Regions from separate parts of the Bradyrhizobium sp. UFLA05-89 genome, predicted to be linked through region 2. Evidence: predicted binding sites of a transcription regulator. Region 2 holds the regulator's gene; the other holds the start of a gene.
What was found. Region 2 encodes LexA, which represses DNA repair genes until DNA is damaged. Its sites were predicted from a motif close to TGTTCNNNNTGTGTTCNG; they were not measured.
Positions count from the first base shown of each region.

Region 1: SO139_RS16115 (ATP-dependent Clp protease adaptor ClpS) is a predicted target of LexA. The motif match lies at 1,525-1,542, and genes of this name have one in related genera.

Region 1 covers NZ_JBANBA010000026.1:31,832-35,247, reverse strand. The annotation lists gene SO139_RS16115 (ATP-dependent Clp protease adaptor ClpS) at 1-1,492, opposite strand, end outside; gene SO139_RS16110 (MDR family MFS transporter) at 1,598-3,217, opposite strand; gene SO139_RS16105 (HlyD family secretion protein) at 3,159-3,416, opposite strand, start outside.
Region 2 covers NZ_JBANBA010000029.1:6,033-9,448, reverse strand. The annotation lists gene SO139_RS17230 (hypothetical protein) at 1-158, opposite strand, end outside; gene SO139_RS17225 (molybdopterin molybdotransferase MoeA) at 386-1,597, shown strand; gene lexA (transcriptional repressor LexA) at 1,773-2,471, shown strand; gene SO139_RS17215 (hypothetical protein) at 3,095-3,416, shown strand, end outside.

The DNA of each region.
Region 1 (3,416 bases), on a different contig from region 2:
TGCCGTAGAGTCGTACCAGCCTGCTGCGGCCGATCTCGTCGGGGAGAGGCACTTCGATGGCCTGGTCGATGCGGCCGGGCCGGCCGGCAAGCGCACCTTCGAGGTCCTCCGGCCGGTTGGTGGTCAGGACGAACAGGATGTCTGCATCCTCCTTCAGCCCGTCCATCTCGTTGAGCAACCTGTTCAGCAGCGATTCCTCGCACGGACCCATGTCATTGCGGTTGCGGGCGATGAGATCGACATCCTCGATCACCACCATCGAGGGCTGGAGGAGCCGCGCCAGGCTCATATACGCGCCGAGAAGGCCCATTTGCTCGGCGGTGATGATCAGGGTCGTATGCCCGGGCAAATGCGTCGCGAGATAGCGGATTGTGTGCGTCTTGCCGGTGCCCGGCGGGCCGTACAGCAAAATGCCCTTGCGCGTCGACTGGCCGAGCTGGCGCAATTGATCGCGGGTGCCGACGAATCTCAGGACGTTGCGATCAAGCAGCCGCAGGGTCTGCTCCGGCAGGATGACCTCGTCGCGTGCGACCAGCGGCAGGCGGTGTACGGTGATGCCGCGAGAGCGGCCGCGATAATCGCGGTCGGCGTCGAGCGAGAGGATTTTGCCGCGATAGGTGCGCGCGGCCTGCATCGCCTGCTCCAGCTCGCCGAAGCATCGCTGGACGAGGGCCGCGCCTGCGATGCCCGAGGGTACGGCGATTTCGATCCGAATTCCGGCCTCACGGCTGTATTCACGATGCGCGCAGAGCAGTACCGCGTAGCGGAGATCGCCCTGCGTGCACAGCCACAGCCCGTTGTCGAGGCACTTGACCGGATTGTTCTCGCCAACGTCGACATCGAAATATTGCAGCGGTGCAATCGCCTGCGCATGGCGGCCGTCACGCAGAAGTCTCGCAATCGACAGCGTCTCGTAGCGTTGTTCGTCGTTGATGCCGAACAACCGGATCGCGGAGGCGAGCAGCCGATCGATGGCCGCCTGGACGTCCGCGCGCATGTGTCCTGGAAACTGGCGAACCGTGGTGACGAGCTTGCTGAGCGGGACGCCGGTAAAATGCCGGTCCAGAACCTCGCAGGCATATTCGAACTCCTCTTCTTCCGGCTCATGGCCCGTGTTGCCTGCCGCACGCATGCAGTCGCTGCACAACCAGATCGTACGGCTCCCGAGCCGCACGTCGGTCTGCGCCTCGGGCTTGCCGCAAAGTTCGCAACTCGTCTTGACCGGCTCGAGCGTGATCCGCAGGCCGTGACCCGCAAATTGAATGTGCTGCAGCGCAGATTTGAGAAGGGCATCGGCGACGGATCGCGGGTAGGGGCCGCAACCTGCTCGTTGCTCCCGCTCAATCCGGGTCATCAGCGCGACCGCGTCACGCTCCGACTTGCCGAAAACCCGGCGCAGCAGCTCGATTACGAATTCCTCCGGCGTATCTTCATCATCATGAATCACGAGCTGGGCCGGCCCGCCGCCATCGCTGTACATATCACTCATCATGAAATTAACTCGTGCTACAACTTAAACTTGAATGGAACAAAGAAAGAACATAAAAAATGGCGGCCGTCAAGCGTGACGGCCGCTCAAAAAATGGATGGGCGACGCCTAGTGCGCCGGGCCGCCCGCCACCTTGCCGCGCCGCATCAGCAGCACCGCGATCGCGGCCAGCACCAGCACGACGCCGATCACGGCAAAGGTGTCGGAAAAGCCCATCACCAGCGCCTGGCGCTTGACCAGCTTGCCGAGCGCGATGACGGCCTGCTCATGCGCGGCGTTGGGATCCGGCACGCCATGGGCGACAAAGTAGTTCGTGAGCTGCGCGATGCGGCCGCGGACCTCCTCGCGGCCGAGCGTCACGGATTGCCCGATGATGTTGGAATGGAATTGCTCGCGCTTGGTAACGATGGTCGCGAGCACGGCGGTGCCGATCGCGCCGCCGAGGTTGCGCATCATGTTGGAGATGCCGGAGGCGGCGGCCGCGTCCTGCGGCGCGACGCTGCCGAGGCTGAGCGCGGAGAGCGGCGCCAGCGTCAGCGCCTGGCCGACCGCTCGCACGACGTTGGGCGCGAGGAACTGATCGCCCGCATAATCGAGCGACATCATGATGTTCATGAAGGAGCTCGTGGCGAACAGCAGCAGGCCGACGGTCGCGATATAGCGGGCATCGAAGCGCTGCATCAGCTTCGGCACCAGCGGAATCAAGAGAAGCTGCGGCAGGCCGGTCCAGGCCAGCACGTTGCCGATCTGCTCGGCGTTGTAGCCCTGCACCTGGCCGAGATAGGCGGGCAGCAGATAGACCGAGCCGAACAGAGCGAAGCCGAGGAAGACCGAGGCGATCGTGCCGACGCCGAAATTCCATTGCGTGAGCAACCGCAGGCGCAACAGCGGCTTTTCCACGACCAGCTCATTGTAGATGAACAGCGCGAGGCTGACGGCCGCGACAATGGCAAGTCGCACGATGAAGGGCGAGCCGAACCAGTCGTCCTTGTTGCCTTCCTCGAGCACGGCCTGGAGCGAGGCCAGGCCGACGGCCATTGTGGCGATGCCGAACCAGTCGCCTTCGCGCAGCAGGCCCAGCTGAAGCGGCTGGCGCTCCAGCGTGAAGAACAGCGTGGTGACCATGACCGCGGTCGGGACGACGTTGACGAAGAAGATGGTCTGCCAACCGTAATTCTCGGTGAGATAGCCGCCGATGGTCGGGCCGATCGCGGGCGCAAAGGTCACCGCGAGCGAGAACATCGCAAGGCCAATCGGCTGCTGGCCCTTGGGCAGCTTGGTGAAGACGAGCGTGAAGGCCATCGGGATCAGCACGCCGCCGAAGAAGCCCTGCAAGCCGCGCATCGCGATCATCGAGGGCAGGTCGTGGGTGAAGGCGCAGGCGACGGAGAATGCCGCAAACAGCGTCGCAAAGCTCAGGATGATGTTACGGAACGAGAACACGCGCGACAAATAGTCGGTGAGCGGGATGACGATGATTTCGCCGATCAGATAGGACGTCGAGATCCAGGAGCCGTTGTCGACGCCGGTGCCGATGCCGCCCTCGATGTTGAGCAGCGAGGCGTTGGTGATCTGGATGTTCAGGATCGCCATGAAGGCGCCGATCATCGCCGCGAAGACGGCGATCCAGATCGTGGCGCTGGCGCGATTCGGGTCAGTGACGACGCGATCAGGCGTCGCGGCCGGAATCGAGCGTGCGGGCGCTGGGATTGAGGGGCTGCTGGACATGGCGCGACCCTCCGGAGGTCTGGTTTGCCGTGGTCTGATTTGTCTTGGTCTGATTTGCCTTGGTCTGATTTGCCTTGGGTGCAGTCGCTGCCAGCGCGGCAGGCGCGCTGGAACGCGTCGCAATCGTCGGGATCACCGACATGCCCGGCCGCAGCGCGATCGACGGCGCGTTCTCGGCGTCGAGCGCGATCCTGACGGG
Region 2 (3,416 bases):
GGCCGATCGAGACGCTGCCGTTGCGCGCGCATGCGGCTCGTCTTCTCCTTGAGCGCCTCGATCTCCTCGTCCAGCTTTGCGCTCTTCGATTTCGGCGGCTCATCGCCGCGCAGCTTCTCGAGAGCTTTCTCAACCGATAGCTTTGAAGTCTCTGCCATCAGGGTTCTCCCGGATGTCTCCTGACGCACCTGCGTGCGATGGCGCGCGGCAATTCTGAGCTGGAAGCGGAAAGGCGCGATATTGTCCTAAAGGGCATCCCTGCCGTTCCGGTGCTGGAGGGACAATTCATCTCCGCCTTCGTGATCGCCCCCTTTTGCCTCGAAGCCTGCACTCGGCTAGAACGCAACGCGACCTGTCCTTCGATTTGCTCAGCAGGAGTTTGCCCGTGGCCCTGATGCCGGTGTCCGACGCGCTTGCCGCAGTGCTTGCCGGCGTAGAGCCGGTGGCCGAGGAGATGGTTGCGCTGGATGCGGCCTACCATCGCGTGCTGGCGCGCGATGTCGCCGCGCGGCGTACGCAGCCGCCGCAGGCGATGTCGGCGATGGATGGCTATGCGGTGCGCGCCGCCGACGCGGCGACGGTGGACGCAGAGCTCACCGTGATCGGCGAGGTCGCGGCCGGCCGGCCATTTGCGGGAGCGGTTGGCGCGGGCCAGGCCGTGCGGATCTTCACTGGCGGCGTGGTGCCCGATGGCGCGGACGCGGTGGTAATCCAGGAGGACACGGTCGCAAACGGCAGGCGCGTCACGATCAAGGAGGCCGCGATCGCTGGACGGCACATCCGTCCTGCTGGCGTCGATTTCTTCGAGGGCGACGTGCTCCTGCGACAGGGAGCCAGACTCACCGAACGCGACCTCTCACTGGCCGCCGGCATGAACCATCCGGAGCTTGCCGTGCGTCGCCGGCCGAGGGTCGCGATTCTCGCGACCGGCGACGAGTTGGTGATGCCGGGCGCAACGCCCGGCGCGGGCCAGATCGTCTTCTCCAACGGCTACGCCCTGCACGCGCTGGCGCGGGCCGAGGGCGCCGAAACGGTCGATCTCGGCATTGCCGCCGATACGGTTGCGGCGACCACCGCCGGGATCCGCCGGGCCCGCGAGAGCGGCGCCGACATCCTCATCACGACCGGCGGTGCGTCGGTCGGCGACCACGATCTGGTCAGGCCAGCGCTCCAGGCCGAAGGCTTCGAGATGGCGTTCTGGAAGATCGCGATGCGGCCGGGCAAGCCGATGATGCACGGCCATCTCGGCGCGATGCGGGTGATCGGCCTGCCCGGCAATCCGGTCTCGTCCTATGTCTGCGGCTTCCTGTTCATGGTGCCGTTGATTCGCGCGCTTGCTGGCCGCTCGCGCGTTCATCACCGCCGCGAGCGCGCCGTGCTCGGGCGCGACGTCGGGCCCAACGACGTCCGCGAGGACTATTTGCGCGCACGGCTCGAGGAGCGCGAGGACGGCACGCTGGTGGCCGTTCCCGTCAACCACCAGGACTCCTCGCTGCTTGCGAATCTTGCTACCGCACAAGCACTTCTCGTGCGCGCGCCGTTCGCGCCAAAGGCCGAAGCAGGCACGCCTTGCGAGGTGTTGCGGCTGCCCTTGTGAGTGCAATCTGATTCGCGCGTGATGCGAACTTCGCCGCGTTCACACAAAATTAAGTGGTTGCGGAACACATATCGAACATATAGTGTCCGTTCATGATTTGTTTCGAGCATCTAGCGGCTTCTGCTGAATCTGGCGTCTCGGAATCGAACGACATCAACCGGGGGATTTGGTCGAGATGTTAACGCGCAAACAATACGAGCTTCTGCGGTTCATCAGTGAGCGCCTCAAGGAAAGCGGTGTGCCGCCCTCCTTCGATGAGATGAAGGACGCGCTCGATCTGCGCTCGAAGTCCGGCATTCACCGCCTGATCACCGCGCTGGAAGAGCGCGGCTTCATCCGTCGCCTGCCTAACCGCGCGCGCGCCATCGAGGTCATCAAGCTGCCCGAGCTTCAAGCCGCAGGCGCCGGCCGCCGCGGCTTCACGCCGAGCGTCATCGAAGGCAATCTCGGCAAGGTGCGGAGCGCCAGCGCGTCTGTCGACGACGGCGAGCGTCCGGTCGCCGTGCCCGTGATGGGACGGATCGCGGCCGGCACGCCGATCGAGGCGTTGCAGACCCGCAGCCACACCATCAGCGTGCCTCCGGACATGCTCGGCTCGGGCGAGCACTATGCGCTCGAAGTGCGCGGCGATTCGATGGTCGATGCCGGCATCCTGGATGGCGACATGGCGCTGATCCAGCGCAACGAGACCGCTGACACCGGCGACATCGTGGTGGCGCTGATCGACGACGAGGAAGCGACGCTCAAGCGTTTCCGCCGGCGCGGCGCGTCGATCGCGCTGGAGCCCGCCAACACCGCCTATGAGGTGCGCATCCTGCCGCCGAACCGGGTGAAGATTCAGGGCAAGCTGATCGGGCTGTATCGGAAGTACTGATTGCCCAGCAGAAAGTACCGATTGCCCGGCAGATTGCCAGCCATCGCACGGCGATACGGGCGGACGGATCGTCCGCTCCAGCAAAATAGCGTTGTCGCTTCCACTGTGATTATCCCTACACCTGCACAGAGCTAATCCTCAAGCATGGCAGGCGCGAATGCGCTGTGCGGGCTGCAGAGGACAAAACCCATGCGGCAGGTGATTTTAGGCGTGATCTCGGCAGCCTTGATCGCGGGATCGGCACCTGCGAGCGATGCAGCGCAACACCACGCCGCCCGAAAGGCCACGCCGCCCGAAAGGCAGAGCACGCGGCGGCAACCAGCGCGCCATTCCGCAATTCCAACAATGCGATCGCACCTGCGCCGCAGGCGAGCTGGCCCTCTTCAGGGTACTCCGCTGCCGGCGCTGATGGAAGCTCGCGTGAGTGAATGATGTGAACCAAGATAGAGTCTCGGCGAGAGGCTTTGTTCCTCGTTTGCCGGGAAAGATAATGTGATCGGGCGATGCGCAGACGGGCCGCAGATTTGCCCACAAACGCGATACACTCGTAGGCTTCCAACTCTGGTAGAGGCCTGCGCCTCCGGGGGGGCGCGGACCTGCTATCTCGCATGAGGAGCACTCCGATGTGTGACTACAGCCTACATGCCGTTGCGACCCGCCCCGCTCAAGTCGGCGAGACGATCGTCACGACAACCTTCCGCGGCACCTCGACGCGTGGATTTGCGTCGGAGCGTGATCTCTCGGTTGCCGTCTGCCTCCTGCCAGGCACCGAGCTCGCCTTCGCCGACAACGTCCGCTACGACAATCGCTGGATCTGGACGCGCACCGTCAATTCCCGCGTCGGCAAGTTCGGTAAGGTCGATCCGCACATTCCCGATCGTCATCATGATGCGATCGAATTCCCCGACGGCAACTACGTGCTGGTAACGCAGCTCGTCGAGGGAC